DNA from 3 places in the Streptomyces sp. NPDC006385 genome. Region 3 is predicted to be linked to each of the others. Evidence: riboswitches for the same ligand, from Rfam matches in the RefSeq annotation. Region 3 holds a riboswitch; each other region holds the start of a gene.

The links. A riboswitch is a leader RNA that binds a small molecule or an ion and turns the genes downstream of it on or off. The one in region 3 is predicted to bind cyclic di-AMP.
Positions count from the first base shown of each region.
Region 1: linked by a shared signal. The riboswitch ahead of ABZ078_RS17135 (M23 family metallopeptidase) and the one ahead of ABZ078_RS14260 (M23 family metallopeptidase) in region 3 are both predicted to bind cyclic di-AMP.
Region 2: linked by a shared signal. The riboswitch ahead of ABZ078_RS04680 (transglycosylase family protein) and the one ahead of ABZ078_RS14260 (M23 family metallopeptidase) in region 3 are both predicted to bind cyclic di-AMP.

Region 1 covers NZ_JBEXQG010000018.1:137,687-147,499, forward strand. Annotated here, with positions in the region: gene ABZ078_RS17100 (DUF5994 family protein) at 1-455, opposite strand, end outside; gene ABZ078_RS17105 (hypothetical protein) at 695-979, shown strand; gene ABZ078_RS17110 (S8 family serine peptidase) at 1,604-4,882, shown strand; gene ribA (GTP cyclohydrolase II) at 4,949-5,629, opposite strand; gene ABZ078_RS17120 (MarR family transcriptional regulator) at 5,762-6,277, opposite strand; gene ABZ078_RS17125 (dihydrofolate reductase family protein) at 6,347-7,480, shown strand; tRNA gene ABZ078_RS17130 (tRNA-Met) at 7,558-7,631, shown strand; cyclic di-AMP (ydaO/yuaA leader) riboswitch at 7,943-8,107, shown strand; gene ABZ078_RS17135 (M23 family metallopeptidase) at 8,119-9,141, shown strand; gene ABZ078_RS17140 (aldo/keto reductase) at 9,336-9,813, shown strand, end outside.
Region 2 covers NZ_JBEXQG010000004.1:167,319-177,131, reverse strand. Annotated here, with positions in the region: gene ABZ078_RS04700 (Ppx/GppA phosphatase family protein) at 1-27, opposite strand, end outside; gene ABZ078_RS04695 (DUF501 domain-containing protein) at 24-617, opposite strand; gene ABZ078_RS04690 (septum formation initiator family protein) at 762-1,238, opposite strand; gene eno (phosphopyruvate hydratase) at 1,345-2,625, opposite strand; gene ABZ078_RS04680 (transglycosylase family protein) at 3,009-3,692, opposite strand; cyclic di-AMP (ydaO/yuaA leader) riboswitch at 3,697-3,889, opposite strand; gene ABZ078_RS04675 (transglycosylase family protein) at 4,099-5,148, opposite strand; gene ABZ078_RS04670 (cytochrome P450) at 5,315-6,595, opposite strand; gene ABZ078_RS04665 (nucleoside triphosphate pyrophosphohydrolase) at 6,854-7,831, opposite strand; gene ABZ078_RS04660 (SurA N-terminal domain-containing protein) at 8,028-8,672, opposite strand; gene ABZ078_RS04655 (protein kinase) at 8,992-9,813, opposite strand, start outside.
Region 3 covers NZ_JBEXQG010000014.1:142,495-152,307, forward strand. Annotated here, with positions in the region: gene ABZ078_RS14235 (nucleotide pyrophosphatase/phosphodiesterase family protein) at 1-863, opposite strand, end outside; gene ABZ078_RS14240 (DUF5998 family protein) at 863-1,459, opposite strand; gene ABZ078_RS14245 (GNAT family N-acetyltransferase) at 1,523-4,366, opposite strand; gene ABZ078_RS14250 (HPr family phosphocarrier protein) at 4,546-4,827, shown strand; gene ABZ078_RS14255 (GntR family transcriptional regulator) at 5,017-5,712, opposite strand; gene ABZ078_RS14260 (M23 family metallopeptidase) at 5,901-6,686, opposite strand; cyclic di-AMP (ydaO/yuaA leader) riboswitch at 6,699-6,863, opposite strand; gene ABZ078_RS14265 (pitrilysin family protein) at 7,111-8,499, opposite strand; gene ABZ078_RS14270 (pitrilysin family protein) at 8,496-9,813, opposite strand, start outside.

The DNA.
Region 1 (9,813 bases), on a different contig from region 3:
GTGTCGATGAGGATCTGCTCGGCCGTGCTGGGGTTGCCGGCGAGGACGGCCTGGGCCATCGCCGCGTGGGCGGCTTCGGTGGTCGTGTCCGGTGGAATCACCAGCAGGGAGAAGAGGTCCCGGTCGCCCCGGGTGATCAGGACGGTGTCGTCCCCCACCGGGAAGGAGTCGACGTGCACCACCCGGTCGTCGACGACGATCCGCGTCGGGAGCCCCTCCCAGGCCGTGGCGTCCAGCCCGACGCGGTCCAGGGGGCCGAGGTGCTCCGTGAGGGCGCTCAGCAGCGCCGGCAACTCCGCACCGATGTCATGCGACCGCGGCCACCAGGCCCCGTCGAGTACGCCCTCGCGTGTCGCCGTCGTCTCCAGTCGGAGCAGTGCGCTTCCCGGCCGTACCGCCGGATGCATGCCACTGGGCAGGTGCCGGGAACCAGGAGAGGTGCCGGAGCCGGTCATGAGGACCACCCGTTCAGGGGCCGGTGCCAAGGTGGGATTCGCCTTGTCTGACCACGCTACTCCTGATCACCGCGAGCGTCGGCGTCGCGTGACATCGCGGTGACGTGGGTTTGCGGTCGGGGAAGGCCGCATGGGCGGCGCGCAGGGGGGCACCCGGACGCCGGACGCTCTGTGCGAGGCCGCAGGTCGGCTGCCTGTCGGCGTCCGCAGGGTCGGCCGCGAGCCCGAGGGCGGCAGCCATGACGACACTCCGTGAACGCAAGACCTACCGCAACGCCATTCTCCGGTGCCTGTACGCGGCCCTGGAGCGCAACCGTCCCGAGATCAGCGGGGCGGCACTCCGCGAGCAGCTCCGGATGCCCGACGACGACCTGAGCGCTGCCTGCGCCTACCTGGCCGACGAGGGCCTGATCACCGTCGACTGGACCTCGCACCGGACGCCGGCCACCGCCTCACTGACCCATGAGGGCATCCGGTTCATGGAGGGGGAGGAGGAGTCGGGCGAACCCGGGCTGGGCGGGTGACCCGGCCGGGCTCAGGGACGCTGCCACGTCTGCGGGTCGGCGGGGGCCTGCGCGCCCGTGGCAAGGTCCTTGACCTCGTGTGCCCCCGGAGAGCGGTTCGGCGAAGATGCGGGTCTGTCTGATGGACATGCTGCCGTAGTTCGGCCAGTCCTCGAACTGCCCTGCCCCTCGTAGACGGGCCCGTGTAGTAGTCGAGGCCCCGGGCGATCGACAGAGCCGTACCCCTCGAAATTGTCGAGCGCCCCTTGTTGTGGACGGGCGCGCGAACTGCCCTCTGCCGCGCTGTCGTGCGGTGCGGCACCAGCCGCAGCAGCAGCACCACCACCACCGAGCAGGCCCCCGTCCGCGTCCTCGGCGGTCCCACCGCCGCCGAGCGGTTCGCGCCCGTGGGCACCGCCGTCCGCCGTCCCGACTCACAGGAATGTCACAGCATGCTCCACTAAGTCCCCGGTGGCGTATGGCGAGTTTGCGTCAGTCAGCGATCTCGCCGCCATGAAGTAACAACGAAAATCGGTCCTTTGAGGGAAGCTGGGCGATCATCCGGGAGAACATTCCGGACTGCGGCGGTCGAAGGTGCTCGATACGGCCGCCGATGCCTTCATTCCTTCAGCACCAGGGATCACCATGCCCACCACCCCCCACCCGGCCCCGATATCGGGCGCGAAACGCGCCGCCCGTATCGCCGTGGCCGCCGGCCTCGTCGCCGCGCTCTCCGCGGCCGGGCCCGTACCCCTCGCCCTCGCCGCGGACGGCTCCTCCGCCCCCGCGGCCGACCCCGGCGTCAAGTCCGCCCACGACAAGCTGGGTTCGGACGACGCCGACCTCCTCGCCCAGGCCAAGGCACAGCGCGACAAGACCGTCACGATGATGATCGCCACGGCACCCGGCCAGACCGAGAAGGTCGCCGCGGAGCTGGACGCGATCAAGGGTGGCTCCGTCGGCCGTACGTACGACAAACTCGGCTACGTACGGGCCACCGTGCCGACCGGCAAGGCGGACTCGGCCATCGCGACCGCCGCGCGGCTCACCTCCGTGCAGGCCATCGACCTGCGGGAAGAGATACCCCTGGAGCAGCCGAGCCTCGGCGGCGGCAAGTCCAGCCCCTCCGCGGCGACTTACCCCGGCCCGGGCAAGGACACCCCCGCCAAGAACCCGTACAACCCGTCCTTCGAGACGGGCGCCGTCGAATTCGTGAAGAAGAACCCGAAGGCGGACGGCCGCGGCGTGACCATCGGCGTCCTCGACACGGGCGTCGACCTCGCGAGCCCCGCGCTGCAGAAGACGACGACCGGTGAGCGCAAGATCGTCGACTGGGTGACCGCCACCGACCCGATCGTCGACGGCGACGGCACCTGGCGGGCGATGACCACCTCCGTCTCCGGGCCCTCCTTCACGTTCGCCGGCAAGACCTGGAAGGCCTCTGAGGGCACGTACCGGATCAGCACCTTCCGGGAGGCCGTCACCGCGCAGGGCAAGGTCACGGACGGCGACGCCGACGGTGACGTCAACCGCGACGGCGACACCACCGACGACTGGGGCGTGCTCTACGACCCGGCCGCCGGCACGGTGACCGTCGACGTGAACGACAACGGCGACTTCACCGACGACACCCCGATGAAGCCGTACAAGGACGGCCACCAGGTCGGCCACTTCGGCACCGACGACCCGGCCACGGACATCCCCGAGAGCCAGGACTTCGTCGTGGAGGTCCGCAAGGACGTTCCGATGGACCCGCTGGGCGGCGGCTGGGTCGGCAAGAAGGCCGACTTCGTCAACATCGGCCTCACCGCCGGTTCGCACGGCAGCCACGTCGCCGGCATCACCGCCGCCCACGGCCTGCTCGGCAGCAAGAACATGAACGGCGCCGCCCCCGGCGCGAAGATCGTCTCGTCCCGCGCCTGCGTCTTCGGCCCGGGCTGCTCCAGCGTCGCGCTGATCGAGGGCATGATCGACCTCGTCGTCAACCGCGGCGTCGACGTCGTCAACATGTCCATCGGCGGGCTGCCCCCGCTGAACGACGGCAACACCGCCCGCGCCGAGCTGTACACGCGCCTGATCGACACCTACGGCGTCCAGCTCGTCCTCTCCGGCGGCAACTCCGGCCCCGGAGCCAACACCATCGGCGACCCGGGCCTCGCCGACAAGGTCATCTCGGCCGGCGCGGGCGTCTCCAAGGAGACCTTCGCCGCCAACTACGGCACCGGCGTGCGCAACGAGTACCAACTGTTCAACTTCTCCTCGCGCGGCCCGCGTGAGGACGGCGGCTTCACGCCCACCGTCGTGGCCCCCGGCGCCGCGGTCAGCACCATCCCGGCCTGGATGCCCGGCGCTCCCATCGCCGAGGCGGGTTGGAAGCTGCCGGCCGGCTACGCCATGTACAACGGCACGTCGATGGCGGCCCCGCAGACCGCGGGCGCGAGCGCGCTGCTGCTGTCGGCCGCCAAGCGGAAGGGCATCGACCTGACGCCCGAGAGGCTGCGCACCGCGCTCACCTCGACGGCCAGGCACATCGAGGGACTCCAGGCGTACGAGGAGGGTGCCGGCCTCATCGACGTCGTCGACGCCTGGAAGGCGGTCAGGGCGGGCGCCACCGCCCACGACTACACCGTCAAGGCCCCGGTCGACACCGCGCTCGACCAGGCGCTGAAGACACCGGGCTTCGGCACCGGCGTCTACGACCGCGAGGGCGGCCTGAAGGCCGGGAAGAAGCGGACGTACGACGTCACCATCACCCGGACGTCCGGCCCCTCCGGCTCGCTCCCGCACACCCTGCGTCTGGCGAACAACAAGGCCGGCACCTTCTCCATCGTCGGCCCGCGCGTGGTGAACCTGCCGCTGAACAAGCCGGTGACCGTGAAGATCCAGGCCGCGCCGAAGCACGCGGGCATCAAGAGCGCGATCCTCCAGGCCGACGACCCGAGGACGGTGGGCGTCGACAAGCAGATCCTCAACACCGTCGTCGTCTCCACGCCGGTGGACCACACCTTCACCGCCTCGGGCTCGGTGGAGCGCAACAGCTTCAGGTCGTACTTCGTCACCGTCCCCGAGGGCGCGAAGTCGCTCCAGGTGGCGCTCGGCGGCCTGAAGGAGGGCAGCCGGACGGTGTTCAGCGCCATCAACCCGTACGGCGTCCCGGCCACCGACAGCGATGCGAACACAACGGACATCGCCTCCTACGAGGACCCGGTGCCCGGCGTCTGGGAGATCGAGGTCGACGCGCGCCGTACGTCGGCGCTGCTGGACAACCCGTTCAAGCTCGACGCCACCGTGTACGGCGCGTCCTTCGACCCGGCGGCCGTCACCGTGCCCGAGGCGAAGGTCGGCACCCCGGTCGACGCCTCCTGGACGGTGACGAACAAGCTGGCGGCCGTCGAGGGCACCCTGAAGGGCGGCGCGCTCGGCTCGTCGACGACCGCGCGGCCGACCATCAAGAACGGTGAGACGCACACCACCACCCTTGAGGTGCCCGAGGGCACCACGTCGCTGGACGTCGCCATCGGCGGCGTCTCCGACGCGGCCTCCGACCTCGACCTGACGGTGTACGACGCCCAGGGCAAGGTCGTCGCCCAGTCGGCGGACGGCGACTCCGACGAGTCCGTCTCCGTGGCGAACCCGGCCGCCGGTAGGTACACCGTCGAGGTGGACGGCTTCGAGGTGCCGTCCGGTTCAACCGCGTACGACTACCGGGACGTGTTCTTCTCCTCCGCGCTCGGCAAGGTCACCGTCGACGAGTCGACGCCGGTGAAGCTCGGCACGGGCGCCACGGCGAAGGTGTCGGCGCAGGTCACGGTCGCGAAGGCCGTGGGCGAGGGCCGCGCGCTCGTCGGTGAGGTACGGCTGGTGAACACCCGCGGGACGACCGCGGGTGTGGGCGGGGTGACGATCGAGAAGGTCACTCCGTAGTCGTCACACACGGCTGAGGGGCGGGTGTCCGGTGTCGGACGCCCGCCCCTTCGTCATGCCGCCCGCTCAGCCCGCGGTCAGCTCCGCCAGTTCCCCCCGTTCCGCCAGTTCCCCCCGTTCCTCCAGATCCCCCAGGGGCAGCGTGTGCTGGGTCTGCAGGACCTTCGCGCGCAGATAGCGGACGTTGTCCGGGGTGGCGAAGACGCCGGTGGGGACGCGGCCCCGCACCGCGACGCCGAGGGCGCGCAACTGGTCGGCCTTGTCGGGGTTGTTGGAGAGCAGATCCAGCTCGCCGATGCCGAGGGCGGTGAGCATCTGGGCCGCCGCCGTGTAGTCGCGGGCGTCCTCGGGCAGGCCCAGGGCGGCGTTCGCGGCGTAGGTGTCCAGGCCCTGGTCCTGGAGGGCGTACGCGTCGAGCTTGTTGTAGAGACCGATGCCCCGGCCCTCCTGGCGCAGGTACAGCAGCACGCCGCCGCGCTCCGCGATGCGCTCGACGGCCTCGCGCAGTTGGGGGCCGCAGTCGCAGCGGGCCGAACCGAACACGTCGCCGGTCAGGCACTCGGAGTGCAGACGGACCAGCGGGGTGGTGCCCGGGGCCGGGTCGCCGAGGACGACGGCCACGTGCTCCTGGCCGTCGGCCAGGCCGTGGAAGGTGACCACCTCGGCGTCGACGCGGTAACCGTCGTGGAAGCGCAGCGGGACCCGGACGCGGGCGCGCTGGGTGGCGGCGGCGGTGAAGTCGGGCATGCGGGTTCTCCGGGTTCCGTACGTGGGTCTTCTGCTTCAGATTTGAAGCAGCTCCTCGGTCCTGGACCCTACCCCATGCTTGAAATTTGAAGCAATAGCGGTGTGGCGCACATCATGACAGCGAGGTGTGCCTCACGAACACGGCTTGGTGGAGCGCCGCCGCCAGGGCACCTCGTCCGGGGTGGCGTGCGCGCTGTCCCCCTGGAACCCCTCGCCGACCGCCGTGAAGATCTCCTCCAGCTGGCCGACCTGCTCCGGGGTCAGCCGGTCGAACAGCAGCGACCGCACGGTCTCGACATGACCGGGCGCCGCCCGCTGCAGGACCCGCATGCCCTCGCCGGTGAGCGTCGCGATGCTGCCGCGCTTGTCCCAGCGGCAGTCCTCGCGTCGCACCAGCCCGTCCTTCTCCAGGCGGGAGACGGCGTACGTCAGCCGGCTGCGGGTGATCTTCAGCCGCTCCGCGAGATCGGTCATCCGAAGCCGGCGCTCCGGGGACTCGGACAGGGTGGCGAGGATGGAGTAATACAGATGGGGCATGCCGGCTTCCTGCTGGAGCTGCCGGTCCAGCGCGTCCTCCACGAGCGCGGCGGCGGCGATGTACGCGCGCCAGGCGCGCTGCTCCTCGGACGTGAGCCAGCGAGTCGTCATGCGACCAGTGTAGGTTTGTTTCAAACTTGAACCAAGCCCGAGACCGTTTCCGAGCCGGAGAGCGCGCCGATGCCGTCGTACCCCTACGTCCTGCTGTCCGCCGCCGTCTCCCTGGACGGCTACCTCGACGACACCACCCCCGAGCGGCTGCTGCTCTCCAGCCCCGCCGACTTCGACCGGGTCGACGAGGTACGGGCGTCCGTCGACGCGATCCTCATCGGCGCGGGCACGATCCGGGCGGACAACCCGCGGCTGCTGGTGAACTCGGCCGAGCGGCGGGCGGCACGGGTGGCGGCGGGCAAACCGGAGTATCCGCTGAAGGTCACGGTCAGCGCCTCCGGCGAGCTGGATGCGACGGCGAACTTCTGGCACACGGGCGGCGAGAAGGTCGTCTACACGACGGAGAAGGGCGCTCAGCGGCTGCGGCGGGCGCCGGTCGCGGCGGACGTGGTCGCGCTGGGCGCGGAGCTGGACTGGCGGGGCCTGCTGGAGCACCTGCGTGAGGTGCGCGGCGTCGAGCGCCTGATGGTGGAGGGCGGCGGCACGATCCACACGCAGCTGCTCCAGCAGGGGCTGGCGGACGAGCTGCAGCTGGTGCTGGCGCCGCTGTTCGTGGGGGACCCGGACGCGCCGCGCCTGTTCGGCCCGGGCGGATACCAGGGCGGGCGGCTACGGCTGCTGGAGACGCGGCGGATCGAGGACGTCGTGCTGATGCGCTACGAGCCGACGGCGCCCGGCGTCGGTGTCCTCCCCGCCGCGACCGACCGGCACTGGCTGGCGCTGGCGTGCGACCTGGCGGCGCAGTGCCCGCCGTCGCGGACGGCGTTCAGTGTCGGGGCGGTGGTGGTGGCGGCCGACGGGACCGAGCTGGCGCGGGGGCACTCCCGGGAGGGCGGCGATCCCGTGGTGCACGCGGAGGAGGCGGCGCTCGCGAAGATCGACGCCGGTGATCCGAGGCTGGCGGCCGCGACGGTGTACAGCAGCCTGGAGCCGTGCACGCGGCGTGCGTCGCGCCCCCTGCCCTGTGCGCGGTTGATCCTCGATGCGGGGGTGCGCAGGGTGGTGACGGCCTGGCGGGAGCCGGACACGTTCGTGGCGGGGGCCGACGGGAGCGGGGTGCTGGCGGGGGAGGGCGTGGACGTCGTGGTCGTGCCGGAGTTCGAGGGGCGGGCCAAGGCGCCGAACCGGCATCTGCTGCCGTGACGGGGCGCCCATCAGGAGGGGGGCGCGGAAAGGCGTGTGCTTCGGGTCCCGCGGATGGCGTACTATGGACTCATCGACGCGGGGTGGAGCAGCTCGGTAGCTCGCTGGGCTCATAACCCAGAGGTCGCAGGTTCAAATCCTGTCCCCGCTACTGAAGGCTCAGGGCCGGAACTGATCAAGTTCCGGCCCTGAGTGTTTTTCTGGCCTCATCGCCGTACGGCGCCCTTGACCGCCGTCACCAACCGTGATCGGGCGACCGCCCTCCGCATAACAACTGACATACTGTCAATCATTGTGCGACTCCTGAGCCTTGGCCAACTCGCCCGATTTGGGCCGCTCATGACCCGTAAGTCCACCCGAAAAACGTTAACGATCAAGCGGAACAGCTTGGAATCCGCACCCCCCGTCTATTAACGTTCGATAACGCAGCGCGGTCGTCCCAGCCGTCACAAGAGGCGGCTCCGTGCGCACGCGCCGAATCCCGTACCGCGTACGGGAACCGGGGAACCACCACCCTGGGGTGAATCGCGCTGAAGCCGCCGTGGACTCACGGTCGGTATACGCGCGTAGGAGACCTTCCTGCTCCGAACCCGTCAGCTAACCCGGTAGGCGAGAAGGAAGGAAAGGAGTACGCCCACGTGGCGTCCAACAGGCCTGCTACGCAAGCCCCGTTCGTGCCGAGCCAGCGCAGCACCGACACCTTCGGCTACGACCGTGACCGCACCGACGAGGGCCCGTTCGAGGAGTGGAACCCCACCGCGGACACCATTCGCCCCGTACGCGGCAGGCATCGCGTCTCCAAGCAGCGCGGCGGGGGACTCGCCCGCAGCTCCACGGTTCTCGGCGTCGGCGTCATAGCCGCCGTCGGCGCGGGCGGCATGGCCACCGCGCAGAGCGGCAAGCCGCCGGTCGCCATCACCATCCCGGACCTGCCCCTCATATCCGACGGCGACTCCTCCGCCGAGGACGCCGGCACCGCGCTGAGCACCATGGGCGCGACGACCGAGGAGACCACCCAGGGCACCGGCGACGCCGGTGAGGCGCTGCGGGCCCGGATCATCGCCCAGGTCGAGCAGCAGCAGGAGCAGATCGAGAGCAAGGCCGCCGCCGAAGCGGTCGCCGCCGCCGAGAAGGAGGCCGCCGCCGCGGCCGCCAAGGCGGAGAAGGAGGCCAAGGCCAAGGCCGCCGCCGAGAAGGCCAAGGCCGAGGAGGAAGCCCGCAAGAAGGCCGAGGCCGAGCGCCTCGCTGAGCTGGCCAAGCAGTACACGCTGCCGACCTCCTCGTACACCATCACCTCGACCTTCGGGCAGGCCGGCGCCTACTGGTCCTCCGGCTACCACACCGGCCTCGACTTCGCCGCGCCCACCGGCACCCTGATCAAGGCGGTGCACTCCGGCACCATCACCTTCGCCGGCTGGGACGGGTCGTACGGCTACAAGACGGTCCTCACCCTCGACGACGGCACCGAGATCTGGTACGCGCACCAGTCGTCGATCAGCGTGAGCGTCGGCCAGAAGGTCAACACGGGCGACGTCATCGGCCGCGTGGGCGCCACCGGCAACGTGACCGGCGCCCACCTCCACCTCGAAGTGCACACCGGCGGCAGCGCGAGCGGCATCGACCCGCTGGCATGGCTGCGCGGCAAGGGTCTCACGCCCTGACATCTGGCGGCCCTTGAGGCCCTCCACGGCAGATCCCCCGGTGGCCCTGACGACGACCCCCCGACGTCAGGGCTGCCGGTTTTCCTTTTTCCTGGTGCGGGCAACCCGATGGGCGCGCACGGGCGCGCAGTGTTCACGGGAACTTTGTCGCCGCCGCGGAATGGGCCGCTGCCGCACGGCAGTTGACGTAGAGCATGACTTCTCTGCGCAAGCTCGGCTCCTCCGACCTCGAGGTCTTCCCGCTCTCCCTCGGCGGCAACGTCTTCGGCTGGACCGCCGACGAGACCCAGTCCTTCGCCGTGCTCGACGCCTACGCGGCGGCGGGCGGCAACTTCATCGACACGGCCGACTCGTACTCGGCGTGGGTCGAGGGCAACGTGGGCGGCGAGTCCGAGACCATCATCGGCAACTGGCTGAAGGCACGCGGCAACCGGGACGACGTCGTGATCGCCACGAAGGTCAGCCAGCACCCCGACTTCCAGGGCCTGAGCGCGGCCACCATCAAGGCGGCCGCCGACGCCTCCCTGCGCCGCCTCGGCACCGACCGCATCGACCTCTACTACACCCACTTCGACAAGCCGGAAGTGCCGGTCGAGGAGATCATCGGCGCGCTGGACGAACTGGTGAAGGCGGGCAAGGTACGGCACATCGCCGCGTCCAACATCTCCGCCG
Region 2 (9,813 bases), on a different contig from region 3:
GCAGTCGATGGCGGCGACGCGGCTCACTGGTCGTCCTCCTCGGACTTCTCGCCGTTCTCGGCCTTCTCGCCCTTCTCGGCCTTCTCGGCCTTCTCGGCCTTCTCCGGAAGCGTCACGCAGGCTCCCTTGCGCCACCACTCGGGCAGCATCGCGAGCGCCTCGTCGCCCAGTGGGTTGACCCCGGGACCGGCCGCCAGCGAGTGGGCGACCAGGACGTGCAGGCACTTCACCCGGTCCGGCATGCCCCCCGCGCTCGGGAACCCCTTCAGCTCGTCGATCTCGTCACGGCGCCGGATGTAGTCCTCGTGCGCGGCACGGTAGGCGGCGGCCAGCTCCGGGTCGCTCTCCAGCCGGGCCGTCATCTCCTTCATCACGCCGTTCGCCTCCAGCGTGCCGATCGCCGACGACGCCTTGGGGCACGTCAGGTAGTACAGCGTCGGGAAGGGCGTGCCGTCGGGCAGGCGCGGGGCCGTCTCGACCACGTCCGGCTGTCCGCACGGGCACCGGTGCGCGATCGCGCGCAGGCCGCGCGGCGGACGCCCGAGCTGCTGCTTGAATGCCTCGACGTCCGCGTCGGTGGGCTCGGTGCGCGGGGTGGGCGGCGGGGGCGTTTCCATGCCTGTCTTTCTATCGGTTTCTCACCGGCGATCCGTCGGCCGGTCCTGACGATCGCTCGGACCATCGGTTCGGACGATCGGTGCGCCGGTCTCGCTGGTCTCGCCGGTTCCTTGGTCTCGCTGGTCTCGCTGGTCTCGCTGGTCTCAGTGGTCGGCGGCGTCGGCCTTGTCGACCCCGTCCCAGATGTTCGTGTACCAGGGGCGGTCGGCCGCGCCCAGGTCGGTCCGCGACTGCTTGGCCGCGTCCGGGTCGATCACGACGTAACCGGTCTCCCCGGGCATCACATAGTGCAGTCGCTTCCGGATCTGCTGCTCGGCGTAGGCGTCGTCCTGCCAGCGTGCCTTGGTGTCGCGCAGCTGCTCGACCCGTTCGGCGGCTTCCTGCTTCTGCCGTTGCAGATCGGCGATCTCGGCGCGCTGGGAGACGTACTGCCTTATGGGGTAGGCGAGCGCCACGACCATGGAGCAGACGACCAGCGCGAGCAGGGCGGCGCGTCCGGTGAGCCTGGAGCGCCGGGCCTGCCGCTTGGTCTGGGAGCGGTAGACACGGGCAGCCGTCTGCTCGCCGAGCAACCGGATCCTGGTCGCGGTGGAGAACCGGTCCCGGTCCTTGACGGCCATGTCCCGCCTCCCGTTTCACGCGCGTACGTCCCCGCACACGGTACGGGACCGAGTACGGGGACGTACGTACGACTGGCTAAGCCTTAACCCGGTGAGGGTCAGGTCCTCAGCCCTTGAAGCGCGGGAACGCGCTGCGCCCGGCGTACACCGCCGCGTCGTCGAGGATCTCCTCGATGCGCAGCAGCTGGTTGTACTTGGCGACGCGGTCCGAGCGGGCCGGGGCGCCGGTCTTGATCTGGCCGCAGTTCACGGCGACGGCGAGGTCGGCGATGGTGACGTCCTCGGTCTCGCCGGAGCGGTGGGACATCATGCACTTGAAGCCGTTGCGCTGGGCCAGTTCGACGGCGTCCAGGGTCTCGGTGAGGGAGCCGATCTGGTTGACCTTGACCAGCAGGGCGTTGGCCGCGCCCTCCTCGATGCCGCGGGCCAGACGCTCGGGGTTGGTGACGAACAGGTCGTCGCCGACGAGCTGGACCTTGTCGCCGAGGCGCTCGGTGATGGTCTTCCAGCCGTCCCAGTCGTCCTCGAACAGCGGGTCCTCGATGGAGACCAGCGGGTACGCGTCGACGAGCTCGGCGTAGTAGTCCGTCATCTCGGCGGCGGAGCGCTCCTTGCCCTCGAAGACGTAGACGCCGTCCTTGTAGAACTCGGAGGCGGCGACGTCGAGGGCCAGGGCGATCTGCTCGCCGGGGGTGTAGCCGGCCTCCTTGACGGCCTCGAGGATGAGGTCGAGGGCGGCGCGGTTGGAGTCCAGGTTCGGGGCGAAGCCGCCCTCGTCGCCGAGGCCGGTGTTCAGGCCCTTGCGCTTCAGCACCTTCTTGAGGGTGTGGTAGACCTCGGCGCCCCAGCGCAGCGCCTCGGAGAAGGACTCCGCACCGATCGGGGCGATCATGAACTCCTGGATGTCTACGTTGGTGTCGGCGTGCGAGCCGCCGTTCAGGATGTTCATCATCGGCACCGGCAGCAGGTGCGCGTTCGGGCCGCCCAGGTAGCGGAACAGCGGGAGGTCGCTGGCCTCGGAGGCGGCGTGGGCGACGGCGAGGGAGACGCCGAGGATGGCGTTGGCGCCGAGGGAGCCCTTGTTGTCGGTGGCGTCCAGGTCGAACATGGCCTGGTCGATCAGGCGCTGCTCGGTGGCGTCGTAGCCGACCAGCTCCGGGCCGATCTGCTCGATGACGGCCAGGACGGCCTTCTCGACGCCCTTGCCGAGGTAGCGGTTCGGGTCGCCGTCGCGGAGCTCGATGGCCTCGAAGGCGCCGGTGGAGGCGCCGGACGGGACGGCGGCACGACCCGTGCTGCCGTCGTCGAGGCCGACCTCGACCTCGACCGTGGGATTGCCTCGGGAGTCCAGGATTTCCCGGGCTACGACGACGTCGATGGACGGCACGAGCATCTCCTTCTTGGGATGTGACGCGATGTGACGCTGGTGGTGCGCGGCACGTGGCCGTGCGCCTAGAGCCTAACCGCCTCCGGGACATCGGTCGGCGAGCGACCGTCCCGTGGACAGACTGACGGTACACATTGTTCCCGTGCGGAACAAAGAGGCTTCCGGATGACGAACAGAAAACGAATCCGGAACGAATCCGGAACGAATCCGGGTGGAAGAACGGGCGCAGAGAAAACCCCGCCCCGGTGCGTACGGGGGAACACGCACCGGGGCGGGGAGTCCGTGAGGACGGGGGCGGCGTCGCCCTCACGTGGTTCTCGCCATGAGGTCCACGGAGGGGAGGGCGCTCGGGTTCAGCCGCCGGCCCCGTACTGCTTCCCGGATTACTTCAGGTGCAGCTGCTGACCCGGGTAGATCAGGTTGGCGTCCTCGACGATGTCCTTGTTGAGCTGGAACAGCTTCTCCCAGCCGCCCTTGACGTCGCGCTCCTGCGCGATCGAGCTGAGGGTGTCGCCCTTGACGACCTTGTACTCGCCGTCGCCCTTCTTGACCTTCTTGCCGGTCGGGGTGGTGACGGTCTTCTTCTCGGCGGCCGGACGCTCGGCGGAGCGGGAGGCCGGCTGCTGCTCGGTGGAGCGCGTGGTGGCCTCGGAGCCCTGCGAGGAGTCGCTCGACGAGGAGCCGGAGTAGGCGGCGCTCGACAGGCCGGTGCCGCAGTGCGGCCAGGCACCCTTGCCCTGGCCCGCGAGGACCTTCTCGGCTATCTCGATCTGCTGGGCCTTGGTGGCCTGATCGGCGGTGGAGGCGTACTTGGTGCCGCCGTACGCGGCCCAGGTGGAGGCGGAGAACTGCAGACCGCCGTAGTAGCCGTTGCCGGTGTTGATCGCCCAGTTGCCGCCGGACTCGCACTGGGCGACGGCGTCCCACTCGGAGGCGGTGGCGGCCGAGGCGCTGCCGGCGGCCATCAGCGGGGCCGCGACGGCGGCGGCGCCGGTGACGCCGACGACGGCGATGGCGCGAGCGGCCTTGGACGGACGACGGTGCTTGCCCTTGCTGGAAAACAGCATGGAGAGATCCCCTCACCGACGCCTGCGAGGTGAGCTGTCGGGTTCGGGCCGGTTGAGTTGCCCGGCCGCGCACCGCTGGTGTCCGGTGCGCGACTTAACCCCTAGCCGACTCCGGCCGTGCGGCCCCGAAGGGCCTCAACTGCCGGACCCGGCGCTTACCTTGGGTCCCCCGCTCCTGCCTACGGCGCTTGACGCGACGACTGTTCCCGTACGGCCGCCGGCAGGATTCGGCGTGACGGCTGTCGGGGCTCGCTCTGGTGGCGAGCGGTCATGACCGTAGACACGCGATTCGCGGAATTTCAAAGACGATCAGGGCTTCTGAGATCTATCTCTCACTGCATCTAAAACGGACATTCAGGTGCGAATCATGACGCGAACTCCCGCAGTTTTTCGCCCCGTTCAGCCCTTATTCGGCGGGGACGTCCAGGGTCTGACCGGGGAAGATGTGGTTGGCGTCAGTACCGATGGCGTCCTTGTTCGCGTCGTACAGCGCACGCCACCCGCCGTCGAGGTCAAGGGAGTCGGCGATGGACGCGAGAGTGTCACCGGCACGGACGCTGTACGAGGCGTGGCGACCGCTCGACTTGGCGGTGCCGTCGACAGTCTCGCTCTCCTCGGCGCTGGCACCGCGGTGGCGCCCGGAACCGGCCGCTCCGCCGTCGAGCGCTCCGGTGTCGACCAGACTCCAGGAGCCCGCCTCCTGCTGCCAGTTGTCCTGATGGCCACTCTCGGGCGTCTCGGCGGGCGAGTCGTCGGGCGACTGCGCGGCCTCCACCTCGGGCGACTTTTCGGACTTCTTGGAACTGTCCGCCTCAGGGGACGAGGAAGGTGAAGAGGGAGAGTCTCCGGAGGAGTCGGACGAAACATCCGAGGAGCTGTCGGACGAGCCAGAAGAATTGAGCAAACCAGACGAATCATCCGAGTTTGACGAGTCCGTTGAGCCTGTCGAGCCCGTTGAGCCCGTCGAGCCCGATGAAGTGTCCGGATTCGACGAGTTGGATGAATCGAGCAATCCGGAGGATCCAGACACTTCGGACGGCGAGTCCTCCGCGACGCCCGTGTCGAGGTCGACGGAACCGGACTCCTGAGTGAGCCCGCTGAGCAGCCCGCAGGTGCGCCAGGCGCCGACGCCCTGGTCCGCCAGGATGTTCTGGGCCACGGAGATCTGCTGGGAGCGGCTCGCGAGGTCGGGGCTCGCGGCGTAGTCGAGACCGCCGTACTTGTCCCAGTCCTCCTGCGTCAGCTGAAGTCCGCCGTAGCGCCCGTTACCGGTGTCCGCGCTCCAGGATCCGCCACTCTCGCAGTCGGCCACCTTGTCCCAGACCGTGCCGTCGGCGGCGCTCGCGCCCGTGGCCCCGAGGAGCGGGATGGCGATGGCGGAGCCGGTCACTCCGGCCGCGACCAGAAGTGCCGGGGCCTGACGGGGGCGACGGTGACGACCGTTCCCGGAGAGCATGCAGGGGCCTTTCGCGAGACAGCAGTGACCGCGGCGCGTAAAGCCGGTGCGCCGTCGTTGATCCGTGAACGTATAGGCAGGCGATCACTTGTCACAAGTTAATGCCGCGCAGATCACGTGAAGATCACAGACATGAGCGCGTGTCACCTTTGCCAGACGGACGTACTCACTCAACTGGGCTGAACTTCACCGGCAGCGTGCGCAGTCCACGCATGATGAGGCCGCCCCGCCACCGCAACTCGGCCGGGTCCACCGCGAGTTGCAGATCCGGGAGCCGGGTGAGCAGCGTCGCGAGGGCGGTCTGGCCCTCCAGGCGGGCGAGCGGGGCGCCGAGGCAGTAGTGGATGCCGTGGCCGTAACCGAGGTGCTGGTTGTCGCGGCGGCCGAGGTCGAGGACGTCGGGGTCGGCGAACCGCTCCGGGTCACGGTCGGCGGCGGCCAGGACGACGAGGACGGGGTCGCCGGGTGCGATGTGCTGCCCGCCGATGGTGAGGGGCTCGGTGGCGAAGCGCCACGTGGCGAGTTCCACGGGGCCGTCGTAGCGGAGGAGTTCCTCCACTCCGGTCTCGAGGAGGGCGGTGTCGTGGGCGGTCAGGGACTCCTGGAGGCGGGCGCGCTGCTCGGGGTGGGTGAGCAGGGCGTAGGTGCCGTTGCCGATGAGATTGACGGTCGTCTCGAAGCCGGCGAACAGGAGGATGAAGGCCATGGCGGCGGCCTCGTTCTCGGTGAGGTGCTCGCCGTGGTCGGAGGCCCGGATGAGACCGGAGATGAGGTCCTCGCCGGGGGTGGGGGCGTCGGGGAGCGCCTCGCGCTTGCGGTGGATGAGCTCGGCGAGATAGCCGCGCATCTTCTTCACGGACCGCGCGACGCCGCCCCGGGGGCCGCCCTGGTGACGGATCATCATGCCCGCCCAGTCCCGGAAGTCGTCCTGGTCCTCGCGGGGGACGCCGAGCAGGTCGCAGATGGCGTAGATGGGCAGCGGGAAGGCGAACTCGTGGATCAGGTCGGCGCTGCCCTTTTCCGCGAACCCGTCGATCAGGCTGTCCGTGAGCTCCTGCACGCGCGGCGCGAACTCGGCGACACGGCGCGGGGTGAACGCCTTGCTGACCAGTCGGCGCAGTCGGGTGTGGTCCGGCGGGTCGATGTTGAGCAGATGCGTCATGAGCTCGGCCTTGCGCTCACCGGGGATGCCGGTCTTGCCCTTGGCGTGGGCCGGCTCGTCGTGGTGGGCCGGGTTCTTGGAGAGCCGGTTGTCGGCGAGCGTCTGCTTGGCATCGGCATACCGGGTGACCAGCCATGCCTCCACGCCGCTGGGGAGGCGGGTCCTGTGCACGGGCGCGTGGTCGCGGAGCCAGGCGTAGGCGGGATACGGGTCGGTCGCGAACTCCCAGGTGAAGAGGTCCGGGGGTTCGGGCGCGGTGCTGGTGGGGGCGGGCTGGTCGGTCACTCCTCGACGGTATCCGGAGCGTCGGTGGGGGCGCGGCCCCGAGGGTGGCCAGGAGGCGGGGGGTCGGGGTTGCCCTGTGGGGCTCGCGGCAGCGGCCTTGTCGAGGGCCACGCCCTGCCGGCCGCTCCACGATCGCACCGGCCGCCCCCTCGCCTCCGGCCCCGCCCGCTGCCAGGGCGGCACTCGGTGGCTACGCCAGCACTCGGTGGCTACGCCGGCACTCGGTGGCTACGCCGGCACTAATTGACTACGGGGGCGCTAAGCGGACATCCCCTCAGCAGCCCGCACGGCATCCCGGTAAGCCCGAGCGGCAACCCTCAGCGCCGCCTCCGGGTCCACCCCGGCCGCCTCCGCACGCACCGCCATCGCGAGCAGCTCGTAACCGATGCCCTCGCCTGTCGGCAGGTCCACCCGCAGTCCCGCCGTCCGCACCCGCGACGCCAGCTTCGCCGCGAGGGCGAGGCCCGGCTGGCCCAGGGGGATGCCCTCCGTCACCGACTCCCGCTGCTTCTCGACCGCCTTCGTGCGCAGCCAGTGCTCCTTGACCTCCTCAGGCGTCGTCGCCGTCTCGTCCCCGAAGACGTGGGGGTGGCGGTGGATGAGCTTGGTGACGATGCCGGCGGCGACGTCGTCGATGGAGAAGGGGGCGTCCGGGTCCTCCTCGGCTATGCGGGCGTGGAAGACGACCTGGAGCAGGACGTCACCCAGTTCCTCGCGGAGTTCGTCGCGGTCACCGTCCTCGATCGCCTCGACGAGTTCGTACGCCTCCTCGATGCCGTACTTCGCCAGGCCCTTGTGGGTCTGCTGGGAGGACCACGGGCACTCGGCGCGGATGCGGTCCATGACCTGGACGAGGTCGAGGAGGCGGGCGCCGGGCAGGTCGTAGGAGGCGGGGAGCAGTTCCAGTTCCGGCATGCTGACGCGTCCGGAACCGGCGAGGCGTGCCAGGCCGTCGGTGAGCGCCGGCTCGCCCTCGCCCGTGGCCACGACGACGACGGTGTGGCCGCCGGCGCACGCGGCGATGAGCTCCTCGGCGGTCGGGGCGGCCTCGTCGACCGCTATCCCTGCCTCGCGCAGATACGGCAGCTGCGGATGCGCGCCGTCCGCGCACAGCACACGGTCGGCGCCGTGCAGCGCCTGCCAGGCGGGCCAGGACAGCAGGCCGGGCGCGACACGGTGGCTGGTGGTGAGCAGGACGATGTGGCCGGGGGCGGCTTCGGGGCTGGTTGCGTTCACGATCCGAACGTAACCCACGACGCGGACGGACCCCCGAGTTATCCACAGGCCGGGTGGCTCCGCCGACGTCCCTGGTGGGGCCGACGACGTCCCTGGTGGGGCCGAGGTTGTCCCTGGTGGGGCCGAGGTTGTCCCTGGTGGGGCCGAGGTTGTCCCCCGGGGAGCGCCGGTGTCCCCCGGTCGGACCGCCGTACCGTTACATCGTCTGCTGCGTCCCCGTAGCCGTCACCTCGCGCACCCACGGCGTCTTCGCGTCGGCCCGGCTGTTCTTCTGGACGTCCCAGGTGCCGTACCGCGGGTTGAGGTCGATGTCGAGCTTCTTGGCCGCCTCGGTCAGGGCGTTCCAGAAGGCGGGCTTGCCGGTGTCGGTGCCGAGCTTTTCGGCGAGTTTCTGGGCCTCAAGCTGGAGGCGGAGGTTCTCGTCGAGGCGCTGCGGCGGGATGCCGTACTGCTGGAGCCAGGCCGCCTCCAGCGCCTTGGCGCCGCCGACCTGCTGTTCCAGGTCGGTGCGCATCCGCTGGAGCTCCTTGCGGGTGACGGTCACCCCGGCGTCCTGGGCGGCGCGGTGCAGCACCTCGTCGAGGACCATGGTGTGCAGGACGTCCCGGGGGAGGCTGCCGGACTTGGCGATGACCTGCGCGTACTGGGCGTCGTCCGGTACGGCCGCGCGCTGGGCGGCACGGACCTCGCTCACCCTGTTCTCGAGCTGTGCGACGGTGATGCGCTGGCCGCCGACGACGGCCGCCGCACCGGGATGCGCATCGTTCCCGCAGGCGGTGAGCAGCGGCGCCGCGGCGATCGCGGCGGAGAGAAGGAGCGCGGTGCGACGGCGGCGGTGCAAGGAGACCTCCCGAGGAGAGCTTGTGCGGCGGTGCACAAAGTCTTGCGGTGATCGATGGTAGGCAGTGGGCAAGCTCTGGCCAACCCATTCGACCAACGATTCATCAGGACTTCCGGCACCGCCGCGCCACCCGCACGGCCCTCAAGGTGAGCGAACGCCGTCCCGGAGCGGTCGGCGTCCCGGAGCGGTCGCCGGCGCGGAGCGGTCGGCGTCCCGGAGGCGTCGCCGCACCCACGCGCGCGTGTCTCAACGCGACCGGCCTCGACACACGGGCCTCGACACACGGGCCTCAATACGCGGGCCTCGACGCCACACATGCCTAGCCGCGCACCTGTCCCAGCCACTGCAGCGTCCGGCGCACCTCGGCCGCGAGCGGGTGGGCCGGGCCGTGCAGGCGTTCCACGTCGAGCAGCAGGCGGGCCAGGGTGTCGTGGGCGGCGGGGCGGTCGCCGAGCGCGAGCAGGAGGTGGCCGATGCGGCGGCGGACGTCGTGGGCGAGTTCGTGGTCGTTGCCGGAGACGTACTGGTTCTCGTAGTACGGCAGCAGCGCGCGGTACTCGGCGAGTGCGGCCGCCGGTTCGCCGAGCTGCTCCAGGCACTGGGCGGCGTCGTAGCGGAAGCGCAGGGACTGCGGGTCGGCCTGACCGGCCTCGGCGGCGCGTTCGTCGGCGAGCCGGCGCAGTTCGGGCAGCGCGCGCCGGTACTGGCCGTCGTCCATGAGCGTCGCCGCGTACTGCTTGCGCAGGGTGCGGACGACCGGGGAGTGCTCGCCGTGCTGTTCGGCGGCGGCGGGCAGGATCGCGCCGAGGATGTCGACGGCCTGGGTGATACGGCCCTCGCCGAGGAGGCGCTTGACTTCGTCGACGGCGCGCGCGACGTCCGGCTTCTCGTCGGCGGATGTGACGGGGGTGGCGGGGGCGGGCTGGGGCGCGGGGGTGCGGGCCCGGTCCGGCCAGGGAGCATGGGGGCGCAGGAAGGGGCGGGTGGGGTCGAGGGGCGCCCCGGTGGGCGTTCCGCGCGCGGGCAGGAGCAGCGCGAGGTGCTCGTACACCTCCTGCGCGGAGGCGGGGCGGTGCTGCGGGTCCTTGGCGAGCAGGCGCAGCACCAGGGCTTCGAGTGCCTCGGGGACCTCGGGGCGGAT
Region 3 (9,813 bases):
CGCAGCTCCCAGTCCTCGTCGAAGTCGATGCGGTGGTCTTCGTCGAAGGGCACGTCGATCATGCCGTGGTCGGCGGTGACGTAGAGCGCGCTGCGCGGCGGCAGTTGCTCGGCCAGGCGCTGGACGAGCCGGTCGACGTACATGAGCTGGCCGCGCCAGGTGTCCGAGTCGACGCCGAAGCGGTGGCCGGCGCCGTCCAGCTCGGCGTAGTAGGTGTACACCAAGGAACGGTCGCCCGCGGCCAGTTGCTCGGCCGCGAGGTCCATGCGTTCCTCACCGGTCAGCCGTCCGAGGAACGTTCCGCCGCTGAGCGCGACCTTGGTCAGCGGGGTGTTCTCGAAGGCGGGTGACGACACCTGGGCCGCGTGCACGCCCGCCCGATGTGCCAGCTCGAACACCGTGGGATACGGCTGCCAGACGCGCGGCGACGTCCACGGGTTCCAGCGCAGCTGGTTCATCAGCTCGCCGGTCTCGGGGTTGCGCACCGTGTAGCCGGGCAGGCCGTGCGCGCCCGGCGGCAGGCCCGTGCCGACCGAGGCGAGGGAGGTCGCGGTGGTCGCCGGGTAGCCGGCGGTGATCGGGCGCCCGGTGCCGCCGCGCGAGCTGCTCAGCAGCGAGGTCATGAACGGCGCGTCCTCGGGGTGCGCCCTGAGCTGCTGCCAGCCGAGGCCGTCGATGAGGAACACGCAGTTCCGGTCGGCGGCGGTCAGCTCCGGGATGGCGGCGGTCATGTTCGGTACGGCCATGCCCGCGGCCAGCGTGGGCAGCAGATCGGCGAGCGAGCCGCTGCCGTACTCGGGGAGCGGCGCGGACTCGACGGCGAGGGGCTCCGGATGCGGATCCCAGGCGGTGGACTGTGCCATCAGCGGGTGAGGTCCGCGGTCGCCTCGGAGAGCGCCTGGGCGAAGGCGAGCGCCTGGCGCACCGTCTCCGGGCCGTCACCGGCCTCGCTGACGCGCAGGCTGAGGTCGTCCGCCGTCGAACTGCCCGTGTAGCCGTGGTCGGCCTCGCAGTTGGGGTCGCCGCAGGCGGCGGGCTCCAGGTCGATGCGAGAGACGGCGCCCCAGCCGATGGTCAGCACGACCTCGCGGGGCAGGGTGCCCGGGGTGTACTGCTCGGGGTTGGCGACCACGCGGCTGACGACGACCGACGAGATCCGGTCGAGCTTCACGGACTCCGTGGACGTCGTGGCGTACGGCGTCGGGGAGGTGGTGTCGGCGGCCTGCTCGTCGGTGTGGCTGACGATGAAGCGGTTGCCGGTGAGGACGAGCACGGTCACGTGCCGCCGCACCTCGTTCTGGTCGAACGTCGTCTCCTGATGGACCAGGAACGACCGGATGGGCTCGCCGCCCACGGCGGCCTCCACCGCCTCGGCCACGAGGGCCGGGTAGTAGCCGCTGCGTTCGATCGCCGCACGCAGCCCCTGGGTCGTCGTACTGGTCTTGGCCATGACGTCCATCCTACGGGGGCGCACTGACTGCGAGGCACCGCTCACGGCAGTCCCTGTGCCGACTGTGCCGACTCAGTACACGGGGAGTGTCCGCGGGCCGAGATCGTCGCGGGCGGGGGGCGGGGCGAGGCGTACGGAGGCGCCGAGCACGCTCAGGCCGTGCGTGGCGACGACGACCGGTTCCAGGGTGACCGCGACGACCTCGGGATGGTCGTCGACGAGCCGCGAGACCCGCAGCAGCAGCTCCTCCAGGGCAGGGGTGTCGACGGGTGCGGAGCCGCGCCAGCCGAAGAGGAGCGGTGCGGTCCGGATCGAGCGGACGATCGAGGTCGCCTCGCGGTCGGTGACCGGGATCAGCCGGTGCGCCATGTCCCCGAGCAACTGCGAGGGGGCTCCGGCGAGCCCGAAGGACAGCACGGCACCGGCGGCCGGGTCGATCACGGCCCGTACGACGGTGTCGACGCCGCGCGGTGCCATCCGCTGCACGACCGGCCGCAGCTCCTCCGGCTTTCCGAACAGCGCGGTCAACTCGGCGTACGCCCGCCGCAGTTGCTCCTCGTCGGCGAGATCGAGCCGTACGCCGCCCAGGTCGGCGCGGTGCCGCAGGTGCGGGGCCGTGGCCTTGAGGGCGACGGGGTAGCCGAGGGCGCGGGCCGCGTCGGCGGCGGCTTCGGGGGTGGGCGCGTGCAGGGCGCGGTGCACATGGACGCCGTACTTCCCGAGCAGGTCACACGTCTCGTCGGTGCCGAGCGTGAGCCCCTGCCCGCGCGCGAGCAGCCCGTCGATCAGCCGGGCGGCCCCCTTCTCGTCGATGTCCTCGTACTCGGGCACCTTCCCGGGGTCGGCCGCCTCGCGGCGCCACTGGGAGTACTTGACGACTTCGGCGAGCGCCCGGACGGCACGCTCGGCGGCGGGGTAGGCGGGGATGAGGCGGGGGGTCTCGGAGGTGTCCGACTTGTCGGGCGGCGTCTCGGCCAGGAAGTCCAGGGGGCGGAAGGGGTGGGTCCGGCCTGTGGCGCCGGGTGCCGTCGTGCCCGCCTGTGGTGCGGTGCTGGCCGCCGCCGACAGTGCCTCCGCGAGTCCTCCGAGCTCCACGTGCACCACCAGCACCGGCTTGCCCGGCACCCGCTCGGCCGCCGACCTCAGCGCCTCCGCCAGCTCCGCGTCTCCGGGTGAGACCTCCCCGATGGCCGGAATCGCCGTCACCACCACCGCGTCGCAGGTGTCGTCCGCCAAGGCGCGCGCCAAGGCCGCCCGGAAGTCCTCCGCCGACGCCCCCGTCGTCAGATCCAGCGGCGGCAACGGCCGCAGCCCCTCGGACAGGCACGCGTCGTACGTCAGCAGCCCCAGCGACTCGGAGTTCCCCAGGATCGCCACCCGCGGCCCGGCCGGCAGTGGCTGCCGGGCGAGCAGCAGCCCCGCGTCCACCAGCTCGGTGATCGTGTCCACCCGGATCACGCCGGCCTGCCGCAGCAGCGCGGACACCGTGGCGTGCGGCAACCGCGTGGCCCGCACCGCGTGCCCCTGCGGCGCCGCGCCGCCGTGCCGCGCGCCCTGCACCACGACCAACGGCTTGGCAGCCGCCGTACGCCGGGCGAGGCGGGTGAACTTGCGTGGGTTGCCGATGGACTCCAGGTACATCAGGACGACGTCGGTGTCCGGGTCGTCGTACCAGTACTGGAGGACGTCGTTGCCGGACACGTCGGCCCGGTTGCCGGACGAGACGAAGGTCGACACGCCTGTGACGCCGGTGACCCCGCCGCCGCGTCGGTACAGCCGGGACAGCAGCGCGATCCCGATGGCACCGGACTGAGCGAACAGCCCGATCCGGCCCGGGCGGGGCATCTCGGGGGCCAGCGAGGCGTTCAGCCGTACGTCGGCCGAGGTGTTGATGATCCCGAAGGCGTTCGGGCCGATGATGCGCATGCCGTACGCGCGCGCGTGCCGGACGAGTGCGCGCTGGCGCTCGCGCCCGTCGGGCCCGCTCTCGGCGTACCCGGCGGAGACCACGACCAGCCCCTGCACGCCGTGCTCACCGCACTCGGTGACCACCTCGGGGACGTACTCGGCGGGCACGGCGACCACGGCGAGGTCGACCGGCCCGTCGATGTCCCGCACGGAGCGGTGGGCCGGCACCCCGTCGAGTTCCTTGAGGTCCTCCGGGAACGCCTTGTTCACGGCATACAGCCGCCCCGTGTACCCGGCGTCCTTGATATTGCCCAGGACGCTGCGGCCCACCCCGCCGGGCGTGCGGCCGGTGCCGATGACGGCGACGGAGCCGGGCACCAGCAGCCGCTGCACGGACCGCGCCTCGGCGCGCTGCTCGCGCGCGTACTGCACGGCGAGCGAGCGGTCCGTCGGCTCCAGGTCGAACTCCAGGCGTACGACGCCGTCCTCGAAGCTGCGCTTCTGGGTGTAGCCGGCGTCCGTGAACACCTTGATCATCTTGGTGTTGGCGGGCAGCACCTCCGCGGCGAACCGGCGGATCCCGCGCTCGCGCGCGACGGCGCCGATGTGCTCCAGCAGGGCGGAGGCGACGCCGCGCCCCTGGTGGGCGTCCTGGACCAGGAAGGCGACCTCGGCCTCGTCGGCGGGTGCCGACGCGGGCATTCCGTCGGCGCCGATCCGGTCGTAGCGTACGGTTGCGATGAACTCGCCGCCCACCGTGGCCGCGAGTCCCACCCGGTCCACAAAGTCGTGGTGCGTGAAGCGGTGGACGTCCTTGGCGGACAGTCGCGGGTAGGGCGCGAAGAAGCGGTAGTACTTCGACTCGTCCGACACCTGCTCGTAGAAGCTGACCAGGCGCTCGGCGTCATCAACGGTGATGGGGCGGATGCGCGCGGTGCCGCCGTCGCGCAGCACCACGTCGGCTTCCCAGTGGGCGGGGTACTCGTGCCGGTCCGACGAGGTCTGCATGGGCCCCAGAGTACGGCTCGCGTATGACAACGGCGCGAGGCAGTCTGTGGAGGACGTACGTCGGGTCGAGGCCGCGACCCGACGGTCACCGAAGGAGGGGCGTTCCGTCCCCTCCCGACGTGCTTCACGCGTGTGGGAAACTGGTCTAGACAACCCTGAACACCGAAGGGCAGCAACACATGGCTGAGCGCCGCGTCAACGTCGGCTGGGCCGAGGGCCTTCACGCCCGCCCCGCCTCCATCTTCGTCCGAGCCGCCACGGCCACAGGCGTCCCGGTGACGATCGCCAAGGCCGACGGCAACCCCGTCAACGCGGCCTCCATGCTGGCCGTTCTGGGCCTGGGCGCCCAGGGCGGCGAGGAGATCGTCCTCGCCTCCGACGCCGAGGGTGCGGACGCCGCCCTCGACCGTCTGGCGAAGCTGGTCTCCGAGGGCCTTGAGGAGCTTCCCGAGACGGTCTGAACGACCTGAGCGGGTCTTCGCAGCAAGCGGTGAAGCCGCGTCCGCCTTTCCGGCGGGCGCGGCTTCGCTGTTTCAGGGCAGGCGCCGCGTTTTCCAGGCGGGCACTTGAGAGAATTAATGGCACACCCGGAAAAGGGCAGCGGAAATTCCGCACCCCCGAATATCCCCCCTTTGTATACGGCGCTCCTGTTAATGTCGCAGACTCGGCATGTTTACGGGATGTTGCGAATTCCTCACACGCTCCCCGCGATCACCACCGGGACCGAACCGCAGCCGGTGCGCGGAGATGGCGCGCTCGGTGTGCAGCGCCGTGATCGACCGGGCGCGCTCGCCGTCACCGCGCGCCACGGCGTCCACGATCGCGCCGTGCTCGGTCCAGGACTCCACGGGATCGACCGGCGGCTCCACGGCGTACATCCAGGCGATCTTGTGGCGCAGCTGGGTCAGCGTCGAGGTCAGGGCGGGGCTGCCGGATGCCTGGGCCAGCGTCTCGTGGAACCAGCCGCCCAGGGAGCGCAGATCCTCGCTGTTCCCTCTCCTGGCCCGCTCCTGGCCAAGCCTGACCAGGCCGCGCAGCACCTTGAGATGGGCCTCGGTGCGCCGCTGGGCGGCCCGCGAGGCGCCGAGCGGCTCCAGCAGGGTGCGCATCTCCAGCAGGTCGGCGGCCTCCTGCTCGGTCGGTTCGGCGACGCACGCGCCCGCGTGCCGCCGGGTCACCACGAATCCCTCCGCCTCCAGGGTGCGCAGCGCCTCCCGCACGGGGACGCGGGAGACGCCGTAGCGGCGTGCGAGGAGTTCCTCGGTGAGCCGGCTGCCGCGCTCGTGGACACCGGCGACGATGTCGTCCCGGATCGCGGTGCATACCGAGTGCGCCGGAATACGCATGACCGACCTCCGCCTTAATCCCCGTGAAACGTCGACGAATGACGTGTGCTGAGTGACTCTATTGCAACCGGCCGGAATTTCCGACGGCGGGCCGGAATCCATGGATATTTTTTGGACAGCCGATCGTCACGGAAACGCCGAAAGCCCCGGCTCGGTGAGCCGGGGCTTCGGGGAGCGCGGTGGGACCGTCAGATGTCGACGCCGTGCGAGCGCAGGTAGGCGACGGGATCGATGTCGGATCCGTACTCCGCCGTGGTGCGGGCCTCGAAGTGCAGGTGCGGTCCGGTGACGTTGCCGGTGGCGCCGGACACGCCTATCTGCTGGCCCGGCGTGACCGTCTGCCCCACCGAGACCCCGATGGACGACAGGTGCCCGTACTGCGTGTACGTACCGTCGTTCATCTTGATCACGATGTTGTTGCCGTACGCCCCGCCCCAGCCGGCCTCCACGACCGTGCCGGAGCCGACCGCGTGCACGGGGGTGCCGCTGGCGGCGTGGAAGTCGACGCCGGTGTGGCTGCCGGAGGACCAGACGGCGCCGCCGGACTTGTAGCCGGTGGAGACGTACGAGCCGGAGATCGGGGCGACGTAGGACAGCAGGCGCTTGCGCTCGGCCTCGCGGGCGGCACGCTCCTTGGCCTCGCGCTCCTCCTTGGCCTTCTCCGCCGCCTTCTTGCGGGCGGCCTCCTCGGCCGCCTTCTTCGCGGCGGCGGCCTCCCTGGCCGCCTGCTCCTGCGCGTCGGCCTGGGCGTCGATCTGCTCGACGATCGAGTTGTCGACGGTGATGGCGGGGATGAGGCCGGTCTGCTCCGCGGCCGGTTCGGCCGCGAGCGCGGGGGCGGCCAGGGTGCCCATGACGCCGGTGGCGGTGAGTGCGGCGACGCCGGCCGCACGGGCGGTGGTGCGCTCGAACCGGCTGGGCCGACGGTGCTTGCCGGTGGGGCGGTTCTTCCCGGTGGCGCAGGTGAACGCCATGTAGTGGCTGGTCCTTTCCTTCCCTCTCGCCTACCGGGTTAGCTGACGGGTTCGGAGCAGGAAGGTCTCCTACGGATGCCCTCGCGGCTCGCGCGGGCGTCCGATTCACCCCAGGGACGTGAGTGGGTCCCCGGCTCCCCTGGCTCGCGCCGTACGGGGACTCGGCGATGGCTGTCCGGTGCCGCGGGTGCGGCGCACTGCCTGACGGACAGCCCGGAAGACGCTAAGCGGGACAACTTTCCATCCCCAAACCGATCGTGGCTTTTGTAGCGCATCCCACAGGGCAGACAGGCAACCTCTCCCGCAATTCGGGCATAAGGGGGCCCTGGTGACTGTGTCGTCACCAGGGCCCCCTACGCGCGCGGCCGCTGCCCGGCGCCGTTCCCGTCCTCTGCTCGACCTCTCCTCGGCCTCTGCTCGGCCTCTACTCGGCTGCCACGACGGTGACTTCGCCGATACCGAGGGCCTCGACCGGCTCCCGGATCTGCGCCGCGTCTCCCACGAGGATCGTCACCAGACGGTCCACCGGGAAGGCGCTCACGGCCGCGGCGGTGGCCTCGACGGTGCCGGTCGCGGCGAGCTGCCGGTACAGCGTCGCCTGGTAGTCGTCGGGCAGGTTCTGCTCGACCTGGTCGGCCAGCGTGCTCGCCACGGCGGCGGCGGTCTCGTACTTCAGCGGCGCCACCCCGACGAGGTTCTGCACGGCGAAGTCCCGCTCGGCGTCGGTGAGCCCCTCGGCGGCGACCCCGCGCAGGACCTTCCACAGGTCGTCCAGCGCCGGACCGGTGTTCGGGGTGTCGACGGAGCCGCTGATGGCGAGCATCGCCGCGCCCGTGCCGTCCGGGGCCGAGCGCAGGACTTGCGCGAAGGCGCGCACGCCGTAGGTGTAGCCCTTCTCCTCGCGCAGGACCTTGTCCAGGCGGGAGGTGAGGGTGCCGCCCAGGCAGTACGTGCCGAGCACCTGCGCCGGCCACACGCGGTCGTGCCGGTCGGGGCCGAGGCGGCCGATCAGCAGCTGGGTCTGGACCGCCCCGGGGCGGTCCACGATGACGACGCGGCCGGTGTCGTCGGCGGTCACCGCCGGGACGGGCCGGGTCTCGGCCGTGGAGCCGGTCCAGGCGCCGAGGGTGTCGCCGAGCAGGGCGTCGAGGTCGACGCCGGTGAGGTCGCCGACGACCACGGCGGTGGAGGTGGCGGGGCGCACGTGCCGCTCGTAGAAGGCGCGTACGGCCGAGGAGTCGATGCCGGCGACCGTGTCCTCGGTGCCCTGGCGCGGACGGGACATGCGCGAGGTCGCCGGGAACAGCTCCTTGGAGAGCTCCTTGGCGGCACGGCGCGAGGGGTTGGCCAGCTCGTGCGGGATCTCGTCGAGCCGGTTGCGGACCAGGCGCTCGACCTCGGCGTCGGCGAACGCGGGCGCCCGGAGCGCGTCGGCGAGCAGCGCCAGCGCCTTGGGCAGACGGGAGACCGGCACTTCGAGGCTGACGCGGACGCCGGGGTGGTCGGCGTAGGCGTCGAGCGTGGCGCCACAGCGCTCCAGCTCGGCGGCGAACTCCTCGGCGGTGTGCTTGTCGGTGCCCTCGGAGAAGGCGCGCGCCATGATCGTGGCGATGCCGTCGAGGCCCTTCGGCTCGGCGTCCAGGGGCGTGTCCAGGAGCACCTCGACGGCGACGACCTGCTGGCCGGGGCGGTGGCAGCGCAGGACCGTCAGGCCGTTGTCCAGCTCACCGCGCTCGGGCGCCGGGAACGCCCAGGGCCGGGCCTCGCCGGCCTGGGGCTGCGGGTGGAACTCCATGCTGGCGAGCTCGGTCACTGCGCCGACTCCTCGTTCTCGTCGGTGGTCCCGGCGGGTGCGGTCCCGTCGGTGGCGGCGGCTTGAAGGTCCTCGGCCTCGCCGGCGACCGGCTCGTACACGAGCACGGCGCGGTTGTCCGGGCGCAGACGGGCCTTGGCGACCGCCTGGACCTCCTCGGCGGTGACGTCGAGGACGCGCTGCACGGCGGTGAACGCGAGCTGCGGGTCACCGAACAGGACGGCGTAGCGGCACAGTTCGTCGGCGCGGCCCGCGACCGTGCCGAGCCGGTCCAGCCACTCGCGCTCCAGCTGAGCCTGGGCGCGCTCCATCTCCTCGGCGGTGGGGCCCTCCGCGGCGAAGCGGGCGAGCTCCTCGTCGACGGCCGCCTCGATGACCGGCACCTCGACGTCACCGGAGGTCTTCACGTCCAGCCAGCCCAAGGAGGGTGCCCCGGCCAGGCGCAGCAGGCCGAACCCGGCCGCGACGGCCGTACGGTCGCGGCGTACGAGCCGGTTGTACAGGCGGGAGGACTCGCCGCCGCCGAGGACGGTGAGCGCCAGGTCGGCCGCGTCGCACTCGCGCGTGCCGTCGTGCGGGAGCCGGTAGGCGGCCATCATCGCGCGCGCCGGGACGTTCTCCTCGACGACCTCGCGCAGCTGCTCGCCGATGATGTCGGGCAGCGAGCCGTCGCGCGGCTCGGGCTTGCCGTCATGCGCCGGGATCGAGCCGAAGTACTTCTCGACCCAGGCGAGCGTCTGCTCCGGGTCGATGTCGCCGACGACGGTGAGGACGGCGTTGTTGGGCGCGTAGTAGGTGCGGAAGAACGCGCGGGCGTCCTCCAGGCTGGCCGCGTCCAGGTCGGCCATCGAGCCGATCGGCGTGTGGTGGTAGGGGTGTCCGTCCGGGTAGGTGAGGGCGGTCAGCTTCTCGAAGGCGGTGCCGTACGGGACGTTGTCGTAGCGCTGGCGGCGCTCGTTCTTGACGACGTCCCGCTGGTTGTCCAGGTTCTCCTGGTCGAGCGCCGTCAGGAGGCTGCCCATGCGGTCGGCCTCCAGCCACAGCGCGAGCTCCAGCTGGTGGGCGGGCATGGTCTCGAAGTAGTTGGTGCGCTCGAAGCTGGTGGTGCCGTTCGGCGAGCCGCCCGCGCCCTGGACGAGCTCGAAGTGGCCCGTGCCCTTCACGCTCGCCGAGCCCTGGAACATCAGGTGCTCGAAGAGGTGGGCGAGTCCGGTACGGCCCTTGACCTCGTGGCGGGAGCCGACGTCGTACCAGAGGCAGACCGCGGCGACCGGCGTGAGGTGGTCCTCGGAGAGCACCACGCGCAGGCCGTTG